2 linked regions of the Blastochloris tepida genome follow. The protein of the gene in region 2 interacts with the protein of the main gene of each other region in a pairwise test. Links are inferred from orthologs where the notes say so. Each region holds a gene or a part of one and is shown on either strand. Other genes may lie near its edges.

Evidence for each region. Proteins that work in one complex are often made in the same cells at the same time.
Region 1: the proteins of hflC (region 2) and ftsH interact in binary tests that used the Escherichia coli proteins (3 or more experiments, as listed by UniProt). The link is inferred for Blastochloris tepida from one-to-one orthologs.

The regions. Positions count from the first base shown.
Region 1 is NZ_AP018907.1:545,307-550,798, reverse strand. The notes cover bases 1,939-4,842. They hold ftsH (ATP-dependent zinc metalloprotease FtsH), read right to left. Parts: upstream 4,394-4,842; coding sequence 2,483-4,393; downstream 1,939-2,482. Other genes in these bases: tilS (tRNA lysidine(34) synthetase TilS), read right to left, coding at 4,627-4,842; BLTE_RS02475 (tetratricopeptide repeat protein), read left to right, coding at 1,939-2,201. Also shown: BLTE_RS02490 (MGDG synthase family glycosyltransferase), read left to right, coding at 1-712; ykgO (type B 50S ribosomal protein L36), read left to right, coding at 1,239-1,364; more of BLTE_RS02475, read left to right, coding at 1,587-1,938; more of tilS, read right to left, coding at 4,843-5,492. UniProt on the Escherichia coli protein: Acts as a processive, ATP-dependent zinc metallopeptidase for both cytoplasmic and membrane proteins. Plays a role in the quality control of integral membrane proteins.
Region 2 is NZ_AP018907.1:94,980-100,305, forward strand. What follows is about bases 1-2,999. They hold hflC (protease modulator HflC), read left to right. Parts: upstream 1-1,051; coding sequence 1,052-1,948; downstream 1,949-2,999. Other genes in these bases: hflK (FtsH protease activity modulator HflK), read left to right, coding at 1-1,055; BLTE_RS00400 (DUF2065 domain-containing protein), read left to right, coding at 1,968-2,153; BLTE_RS00405 (Do family serine endopeptidase), read left to right, coding at 2,284-2,999. In the rest of the region: more of BLTE_RS00405, read left to right, coding at 3,000-3,786; BLTE_RS00410 (Lrp/AsnC family transcriptional regulator), read left to right, coding at 3,990-4,454; phosphoserine phosphatase SerB, read right to left, coding at 4,489-5,326.

The DNA.
Region 1 (5,492 bases), 450 kb from region 2 along the record:
CTTCCACCCGACCTGGTTCAACGGCGGCACGAAGGTGCTGTTCGTGCCCACCGAAGAGGCGGCGGAGATCGCGCTGCGGACCGGCCGGCCGCGCGCCAGCGTGCACGTCTGCGGCCTGCCGGTGCGGGCCGAATTCGCCGAGCCGCCGGCCAGCCGGACTGCCGCCCGCGCCGCCTTCGGCCTCAGGCCCGACCTGCCGGCCGTGCTGGTGATGGGCGGCGGCGACGGCATCGGCCCGGTCGGCGCCATCGTACGGGCCTGTGCCGCGGCGCTCGGGCGGGACGGCCGCGGCCAGATCGCCGTGGTGTGCGGCCGCAATGGGCGCCTCAAGGCGGAGCTTGACGCCGTGCAATGGCCGGCGCCGGTGGCGGTGCTCGGCTTCGTCGACCGGATGGCCGAGCTGATGCACGCCTGCGACCTGCTGGTCACCAAGGCCGGTCCCGGCACCATCGCCGAGGCCACCATCTGCGGCCTGCCGATCCTGTTCTCGGGCTTCATCCCCGGCCAGGAGGAAGGCAATGTCGATTACGTGGTGGCCCGCGGCGGCGGCCGGTTCATCCGCCAGCCGGAAGCGATCGCCGAGGCCGTGGTGTCGCTGTTCGGCCCGGACCGGGCAGCGCTGGCGGTGATGGCCGAAAGCTCGCGGGCGCTCGGCCGCCCCCACGCCACCACCGAGATCGTGGCGCGCCTGAGCGGACTGCTGAAGGCCTGAGCGGCAGCGCCCACCCGGGCCGAAAATCCCGAGTCCGCGAATCCCGAGGCCGCGCGTCGGAATATGGTTTCCGGCTGATCCAGCCGGGAAGCCGCCATCCGCTCGCCGAGAATCCCGTTATCGAACAAGCGGTTTTCGGCGGGACCGTTTCCGGTGTCGCGAAGGGATCGGCCGGAAACCGTATAAAACTGCGATTCGTCCGCCCGAGCGCCGGGGCGGGCCTTGCCCTGCAGCCGCGGAGCAACTAGGAACAGGTGTCGGATGGCCTCGTGGCGGAGTGGCTACGCAGCGGACTGCAAATCCGTGTACTCCGGTTCGAATCCGGACGAGGCCTCCAGTCCCTTTCCCCCGCCTGCGTCCCTCACGCGCGACTCCCCTCAGACCGGCTCCGATTCGGCGGTTGCGCGCAGGGATCTTCCATTGGCGAAGACGGCCGCCGGAGTTGACACGGTCGAGCCTCGCCAGTTACACGCAGCGCTCCAAATTCAGCCGGTGGCCCGCGCTTCCGGTCACCGAGGAACGTGTCATGAAAGTCCGTAATTCGTTGAAGTCCCTGCGCGGGCGCCACCGCGACAACCGTCTCGTCCGCCGCAAGGGCCGCGTCTACGTCATCAACAAGACCCAGCGCCGCTTCAAGGCCCGCCAGGGCTGAGACCGGGGCCCGGGTGCTCCCCGCACCCGGCCTCGCGATCTGCGGACCTCCGCCACCGGATTGCTGCCCGCCCGTCGCGGCGGATTTTTCCTGCATCCGGCGGTCTGCGCCATCGGTATTTCGGATGACGGATCAACGCCCGCGCCCGCCGGGGCGCGGCGCGCTGACGCATGCGGATATTCGCGGCTTTGCCGGCGCGAGATCGCTTCGTAGGGTGGCGGCATGATGCTGCCTTCACGCCCCCTTACCGCCGCCCTCCTCGCTTTGGCCTTCGTCCTGCCGGTCGCCGCGCAGAGCCCGCTCAGGCCGCCCGAGCGGCCTCCCGAGCCGCCCCAGGAATTGAAGCGCCCCACCGGCCGGGCCGACCTCGACCGCCTGTTCACGCTGCTGCAGCACGCCCCCGACCGGGACACGGCGAAGCTGGTCGAGGCCCGCATCTGGGGCCAGTGGTTCAGTTCGGGCAGCGACACCGCCGACCTGCTGATGGCGCGGGCGCGCGCCGCCATGGACGACAACGACACCGAGGTCGCGCTGCAACTGCTCGACGCGCTGGTCACCGTGGTGCCGGACTATGTCGAGGCCTGGAACCGCCGGGCCACCGTCAACTACATGCGCAAGGACTATGGCAGCGCGCTGCACGACGTCGCCGAGACGCTGGCGCGCGAGCCGCGCCATTTCGGCGCGCTGGTGGGGCTCGGCCTGATCCTGGAGGATATCGGCCAGGAGAAGCAGGCGCTGGAGGCGTTCCGTCAGGCGCTGGCGATCAACCCCTATCTCGAACGCGTGCCCGACCTCATCAAGCAGCTCGCCCCGAAGGTCGAAGGCCGCGAGATCTGAGCCGCCTGATCCCCTGCAACCGGCGCCAAGGGCCCCTTCCCTCGCGCGCCGTCGCTGCACCGGGAGGACGGCGGCATCGTGCGAGCCCCAACTGATAACAACGGCCCCAGACGCTGACGCGTGAGGCCGTTGACTCTCGCGGATTTTCTTTTGGGAAATCAGAGATTTCGCGAAAATCCGCGACCGGAACCAACGGTCCGCGTTCGCGACCGTTGGTATGACCCCCAACAGCAAAACGGCCGGAGGTGTCCCTCCGGCCGTTTTCGTTGATCGGCAGTGCCTCAAGCCTGCGGCTGCGGCTCCAGCTCGCCCTCGCCGCCCTTCGGGCGCGGCCGGCGCGGGATGGCCGAGGAGCGCGGCTGGGCCGGCTCGATCTCGACGTCGCGCACCGGCGGGTTGCCGTCGAGCAGGTTCTTGATCTCATCGCCGCTCAGCGTCTCGTATTCGAGCAGGCCCCTGGCCAGCGCCTCCAGCGCGTCGCGCCGCTCGTTCAGGATGCGGGTCGCCTCGCTGTGGCCCTCCTCGACCAGCCGCCGGACCTCCTTGTCGATGGTCTGAGCGGTCGCCTCGGAGATGTTCTGCTGGCGCGACACCGACATGCCGAGGAACACCTCGTCCTGGTTCTCGCCATAGGCCACCGTGCCGAGCTGGTCGGAGAAGCCCCAGCGGGTGACCATCATGCGGGCCAGACGCGTCGCCTGCTCGATGTCCGACTGCGCGCCCGAGGTGACCTTGTTCTTGCCGAACACCAGCTCCTCGGCGACCCGGCCGCCCATCATGATGGCGAGGCGCGAGGTCATCTGCTCGTAGCTCATCGACAGCTTGTCGCGCTCGGGCAGCTGCATGACCATGCCCAGCGCCCGGCCGCGCGGAATGATGGTGGCCTTGTGCACCGGATCGGTCGCCGGCACGCTGAGCGCGACGATGGCATGCCCGCCCTCGTGATAGGCGGTGAGGAGCTTCTCCTCCTCGGTCATCACCATCGACTTGCGCTCGGCGCCCATCATCACCTTGTCCTTGGCGTCCTCGAACTCCTGCTGGGTGACCATGCGCTTGTTGCGCCGGGCCGCCATCAGGGCCGCCTCGTTGACGAGGTTCATCAGGTCCGCGCCGGAGAAGCCGGGGGTGCCGCGGGCGATGGTCTTCAGGTTCACGTCCGGCGCCAGCGGCACCTTGCGCACGTGGACCTTCAGGATCTGCTCGCGGCCGACCACGTCCGGGTTCGGCACCACCACCTGCCGGTCGAAGCGGCCGGGACGCAGCAGCGCCGGATCCAGCACGTCGGGCCGGTTGGTGGCGGCGATCAGGATGATGCCTTCATTGGCCTCGAAGCCGTCCATCTCGACGAGCAGCTGGTTCAGCGTCTGCTCGCGCTCGTCATTGCCGCCGCCGAGGCCGGCGCCGCGATGACGGCCGACCGCGTCGATCTCGTCGATGAAGATGATGCACGGCGCGTTCTTCTTGGCCTGCTCGAACATGTCGCGCACCCGCGACGCGCCGACGCCGACGAACATCTCGACGAAGTCCGAGCCCGAGATGGTGAAGAACGGCACATTGGCTTCGCCGGCCACCGCGCGGGCGATGAGGGTCTTGCCGGTGCCCGGAGGGCCGACGAGGAGCACGCCGCGCGGGATGCGGCCGCCGAGCCGCTGGAACTTCTGCGGGTCGCGCAGGAACTCGACGATCTCCTGCAGATCCTGCTTGGCCTCGTCGACGCCCGCCACGTCCTCGAAGGTGACGCGGCCGTGCGCCTCGGTCAGCAGCTTGGCGCGGCTCTTGCCGAAGCCCATCGCCTTGCCGGCGCCGCCCTGCATCTGCCGCGACAGGAAGATCCACACGCCGATCAGCGCCACGAACGGCAGCCAGGAGAACAGAAGCTGGAGGAACCAGGGCGTGTCCTGCTGCGGCCGGGCGGTGATGGTCACGCCCTTGGTGTAGAGCCGCTGCACGAGGCCGGGATCGTCGGGCGCATAGGTCTGGAAGCCGCGACCGTCATTGAAATGACCGGTCACGTTCGAGCCTTCGATCACCACATCGCGAACCCGGTTCTGGTCGATCTCCGCCAGAAGCTGCGAGAACGGGATCTCATTGGCCTGCTGGCGCTGCGCCGGATTCTGGAACAGCGTGAAAAGAGCAAGCAGCAACAGGACGATGATGACCCAGAGCGCGAAATTCCGAAAGTTTCCGTTCATCGGGTTCCCCTGCGGCGCGATCGCGTTCGCCCGCGTCTTGTCCGGACCGGTACCCCGCTCCGCACGATTCTTGGAGACGCCATCGGCAAGGCGTCCCGCGCAATTGAGACCTAATCTAGGGCTCGCTCCCGGCCATCACAAGGGAAGCGCCCCTTCGGCCGAACGCAATTGCCGCAACCTGAGCGTCCCAAACCGAACGTCCCAAACTGAACGTCCGTCTACCCGAACGTTCGTCACCCGGACTCTGGCGCCCCTTCCTTAACGCCAGCCTTCCGGGCGCGCCGCGGCGGCGCGGGTCCGATCGATACGGCTCCCTGCGTCACGCTGATCACCGCGCCGGCCAATGTGCGACGATACGTCTCCCCGCCCGCCGGGGCGTGTTGCCGCGATGTCTGCACGTATTCGTGAAGGGCGTCGTGCAGCCGTTCGAGCTTGGCGAGCTCCACCGGCCCCTCGGTGCCGACGCGGCCGATGGCCCGGCCGAGCAGCCGCAGCGAAATCTCCGCCGGCAGCGCGACAAATTCCGCCACCGGCAGCCGGACAGCGCCGCCCGCCCCCGCCCCGGCCAGCGCCGCTTCGGCCGCGTCGGTGGCGGCCTCCAGCGCCGCCTCGGCCCGCGCCTGCCGGGCGGCGAGCCGGGCCAGCCGCCCGGCGGTGAGGCCCTCGCGCGCCAGCGCCTCCCATGCCGCCCGCAGCCGCGGCCGCGCGAAGCGCGGGTCGGCATTGGAGGGGTCGCCGCTCCAGATGATGCCCCGCGCCGCCAGCGTCGCGATCAGCCGCGCCTTGGCCACGGCGAGGAACGGCCGGTGCAGGCGGATCAGCCCCCGCGGCTCGACCGCCCGCATCGCCGCGAGCCCCGCCGGCCCGGAGCCCGCCGCGAGCCGCAGCAGCACGGTCTCCGCCTGATCGTCCAGCGTGTGGGCGGTGGCGACGTCGCAGGCCCCGAACGCCGCGGCGGCTTCGGCGATGAGGCCGTAGCGGGCCGTGCGCGCCGCCGCCATCACGCCGCTCATAGGCTTGTCGCCGAGCCAGGCCAGCGTGCGGTGGGGCACGCCGAGGCCGGCCGCGAGCCCCGCCACGGCTTCGGCCTCGGCCTCGG
Region 2 (5,326 bases):
GCCCCCAACCCAGCGGACCCACGCCCCCCGATCTCGAAGACCTCATCCGCAAGGGACAGGACCGCTTGCGCAGCGTGCTGCCCCCGGGCGGCTCGCTTGGCGGGCGCGGCTTGGCGCTGGCCAGTCTGGCGCTGGTTCTGCTGTGGTTGGCGACGGGATTCTATCGGGTCGAGCCGGACGAGCAGGGGGTGGTGCTGCGCTTCGGCAAGTATGTCTACTCCACCGACGCCGGTCTGAACTATCACTGGCCCTGGCCGATCGAGACGGCTCTGACCCCGAAGGTCACCACCGTCAACCGCATCGATATCGGCATGCGGCAGTTCGACGATTCCCGTCGCAACACCATCACCCGCGACGTGCCCGAAGAAAGCCTGATGCTGACCGGCGACGAGAACATCGTCGACATCGATTTCACGGTGTTCTGGCAGATCGCCAAGGCCGGCGACTTCCTGTTCAACATCCAGAACCAGGAAGGCACCATCAAGGCGGTGGCCGAGAGCGCCATGCGCGAGGTGGTCGGCCGGCGCGACATCCAGCCGATCCTCACGGGTGCGCGTCAGGCGATCGAGTCCGGCGTGCAGGAGTTGATGCAGAAGACGCTCGACGAATACGGTGCCGGCGTCCTGGTCCGCCAAGTCCAGTTGCAGAAGGTTGACCCCCCCAATCAGGTGATCGATGCGTTCCGTGACGTGCAGGCGGCGCGCGCCGACGCCGAACGCCTGCAGAACGAGGCTCAGAGCTACGCCAACCGGGTGGTGCCGGAGGCGCGCGGCGAGGCGGCCCGCGTGATCCAGTCGGCCGAGGGCTATCGCGAGCGGACCGTGGCGGAAGCGCGCGGCGCGGCCAGCCGCTTCACCCAGATCTTCGACGAGTATCGCAAGGCGCCGGAAGTGACGCGCCAGCGCATCTATCTCGAAACCATGGAGCGTGTGTTCGGCGGCATGGACAAGGTGATCATCGACCAGCGCGGCGGCCAGTCGCAGGGCGTCGTGCCCTTCCTGCCGCTCGATGCCCTGCAGCGGCGCGCCGCTCAGCCGCAGGGGGGTGCGCGATGAAGGGGGGCATTCTCAGCGGCATCGCCCTGGTGGTGCTGACGGCGTTGGTGATCCTCGGCTATTCGTCGGCGTTCATCGTGCACCAGACGCAGCAGGCGCTGGTGCTACGGCTCGGCGAACCGGTGCGGGTGATCACGCAGCCCGGCCTTGCCTTCAAGGTGCCGTTCGTCGACAGCGTGACCTTCTTCGACAATCGCGTGCTGGACCTCGATGCCCAGCCGCAGGAAGTGATCGCCTCGGACCAGAAGCGGCTGGTGGTGGACGCCTTCGCCCGCTACCGCATCTCGAACGCGCTGCGCTTCTTCCAGACGGTGGGCACGGTGCAGGGCGCCAATTCGCGCCTGTCGGTGATCCTCAACTCGGCGGTGCGCCGCGTGCTGGGCGAGGCCACCTTCACCCAGTTGGTGCGCGACGACCGCGCCGGCCTGATGTCGCGCATCCGCCAGCAGGTGACACCCGAGGCGCAGAACCTCGGCGTCGAGATCGTCGACGTGCGCATCCGCCGCGCCGATCTGCCGGAGGCCAACAGCCAGGCGGTGTTCGAGCGCATGAAGACCGAGCGTCAGCGCGAGGCCAACGAGATCCGTGCCCAGGGCCGCGAGCAGTCGCAGCGCATCACCGCGCGGGCCGACCGCGACGTGACGGTGCTGATCGGCGAGGCCAACGCCAAGGGCGAGCAGGTGCGAGGCGAAGGCGATGCCGAACGCAACCGCATCTTCGCCGAGGCGTTCGGGCGCGACCCCGATTTCTTCACCTTCTACCGGTCGATGCAGGCCTACGAGGCGGGCCTCAAGGCTGGCGACACCCGCATGATCCTGGCACCGGATTCGGCCTTCTTCCGCTACTTCGGCGACCCCGCCGGAGGCCGGAAGCCGGAGCCCGGAAAGCCCTGAGGCGGGACGTCCCAAGGCCATGGAGGACTTCATCGTCGCGTTCGGTCTTCTGCTGGCCATGGAGGGGCTGCTTTATGCCGCCGCTCCGGACCTGGCGCGGCGGGCGGTCGTCAGCATCCTGCAGACCCCCGATTCGGTACTCCGGATCGGGGGACTCGCGGCGGCGGTCGTCGGCGTCGTGCTGATCTGGATCGTCCGGGGATGAGGCCCTCTGCGATCCGCCGCGGCGGCCTGTTCGGCTCGCCGGGGCGGCGCGCCGCGGCGTTCGGAGGGCTTGCGTGCCGGCGGCGTTCGCGCGAGCGTCTGTTCGATTCGAAACAAGGAGCTTCAGAGCCATGCTCTCTCACGCCCGTGCCTTGACCGTCGCGCGTCTCGGGCTGGCAGCCGCGCTGGCTCTGGCCGTCGTGCTGCCGCTGCCGGGCGCCCAGGCGCAGCAGCTGGCGAGCCGCGAGCTTCCCGACGTCGCCGACGTCGTCGACAAGGTCATCGACGCGGTGGTCTACATCTCCACCACCGCCCGCGTCGAAACCAAGCAGGGCCCGATTCCGCAACTGCCGCCCGGCTCGCCGTTCGAGGAGTTCTTCGAGGAGTTCTTCAAGAAGCACGGGGGTGAGGGCGGCGGCAACGGCTTCGATCCGCACCGCCAGCGCCGGCAGACCTCGCTCGGCTCCGGCTTTGTGGTCGATCCCAGCGGCGTCATCGTCACCAACAATCACGTCGTCGAGGGCGCCGACGAGATCTTCGTGACGCTGAACGATTCCACCCGCCTCAAGGCGGAGCTGGTCGGCCGCGACAACAAGATCGATCTCGCGGTGCTGAAGGTGAAGCCGGAAAAGCCGCTGAAGGCGGTGAAGCTCGGCGACTCCGACAAGCTGCGGCTCGGCGAATGGGTGATCGCCATCGGCAATCCGTTCGGCCTCGGCGGCACGGTCACGCTGGGCATTGTCTCGGCCCGCAACCGCGACATCAGCTCCGGTCCGTACGACAACTTCATCCAGACGGACGCCGCCATCAACCGCGGCAATTCGGGCGGGCCGCTGTTCAACCTCAAGGGCGATGTGATCGGCATCAATACGGCGATCATCTCGCCGTCGGGCGGCTCGATCGGCATCGGCTTCGCGGTGCCGGCCGCCACCGCCGCTCCGGTGATCGATCAGCTGCGCAGTTTCGGCGAGACCCGGCGCGGCTGGATCGGCGTGCGCATCCAGCAGGTCAGCGACGAGATCGCCGAGCGCCTCGGCCTCACCAAGGCCAATGGCGCACTGGTTGCGGGGCTGACCGATGGCGGGCCGGCGGAAAAGGCCGGCCTCAAGTCCGGCGACGTCATCGTCAAGTTCGACGGCCACGAGGTGAAGGAGATGCGCGACCTGCCGCGGGTGGTGGCCGCCACCCCCATCGGCAAGGCAGTCGACATCGTGTTCCTGCGCAACGGCAAGGAGCAGACCACCAAGGTGACGGTCGAGCGGCTGGAGGAGGCCGAGAAGCAGGCGTCCACCACCAAGCCGTCACCCCAGCAGCAGCAGCCGGCAGCGGCCCGGCCCGGCCAGGTGCTCGGCCTCGACCTCGCGCCGCTCACCGACGACCTGCGCAAGCGCTTCCGGATCAAGGAGACGGTCAAGGGCGTGGTGATCACCGCGGTCGACCGCGACTCCTCGGCGTCCGAAAAGGGCATCCAGGCCGGTCAGGTGCTGGTCGAAGTCGAGCAGCAGCCCGTCGGCACCCTGGCCGATGTCCAGCGCCGGCTGGAGGCGGTCAAGAAGGACGGGCGAAAGTCCGTTCTGCTGCTGGTCGCCAATGCCGAAGGGGAACCGCGTTTCGTCGTCGTCGCCGTCCGGTGACGGTCGGGCAGGATTTCACTTGCGAAAAACAGGTTGCGCAAGGGCAGGTTCCGTAGCGTTTACAGGCAGATTTCGGTTACACGGCCGCTTTTTTTGCTTGTTTCGGCCGGCACCCGCACTTTGCTCTTGAATGCACGCCTCCGCTGAATTTGTCTACTGGCGCGTGGATTGGCACGAGCCGGTTGAAACGCGGAGGGGGCAGCATGGATGCGATCGACCGCAAGATCCTGGCCTATGTCCAGAAGAGCGGCCGCGATTCCTATGCGGAGATTGGCGCGGCGGTTGGGTTGTCGATTTCGGCGGTCAACGAGCGGCTGAAGAAGCTTCACGCCAGCGGCGCGATCCAGCACTGGTCGGCGGCCGTCGACCCCAAGGCGGTGGGGCGGCCCATCCTGGCCTTCACACAGGTTCTCACCGCCGCCGGCCGGGCCGACGACGAAGCGGCGTTCCTCGGCGCGGTGCGCGGCAATGACGCGGTGCTGGAATGCCACCACGTCACCGGCGACTGGTCCTACCTGCTGAAGATCCGGGCGGAAAGCCTGTCGGCGCTTGAGACGCTGCTGAACGGCATCGCGGCGACGCCGGGCGTCAAGCAGACCCACACCGAGCTGGCGCTGTCGTCGCTCAAGGAGACGTCGGTGGTGCCGCTGGCGGCCGAGGGCGCGTGATACGGTTGTCCGGCTTGATCGGCCGGCAACCGTATCAGGCTTCCGGCGCGAACGCCTCGCGCCGGAAGCCCTGGATGTAGAGCAGGGCGGTGAGATCGGCGTGGTCGAGCCGCACCGCGGCAGAGGCTGCGACCTTCGGCTTGGCGTGGAAGGCGACGCCGAGCCCGGCTTCTTGGAGCATGGCGAGGTCGTTGGCGCCGTCGCCGACCGCCAGCGTCTCGGCCGCACTGAGGCCCAGCCGCGCGCGCAGCTCGATCAGCGCCGCCAGCTTGGCTTCGCGCCCGACGATCGGCTCGGCAACCGTGCCGGTGAGCCGGCCGTCCTCGACATCGAGATGATTGGCGCGGGTCTCGTCGAAGCCGATCATCGCGGCGATGCGGTCGGTGAACAAGGTGAAGCCGCCTGACACCAGACAGGTGTAGGCGCCGGCCGCGCGCATGGTGGCCACCAGCGCCGGTCCGCCGGGCGTCAAAGTGATGCGCTCCTCGATCACGCGCGCAACCATCTCGACCGGCAGGCCGCGCAGCAGCGCCACCCGTTCGCGCAGCGCCGGCTCGAAGGCGATCTCGCCGCGCATCGCCCGCTCGGTGATGGCGGCGACGTGTTCCTTGCAGCCGACGAGGTCGGCGAGCTCGTCGATGCACTCCTGGCCGATCATGGTCGAATCCATGTCGGCGACGAACAGCCGCTTCCGGCGGTGCGCCGCCGGCTGCACGCAGATATCGACCGGGGCCGGGCCGACCGCCTCGCGCAGGCGCGCGGCGATGGCCGCAAGGTCGGTGTCGGGCCGCGCGAAGGGCAGGTCGGCGGCGATGCCGGGGGCGAGCCAGTCCGGTCCGCCGGGGTGGGGCAGAGCATCGGCGGCGCGGGCC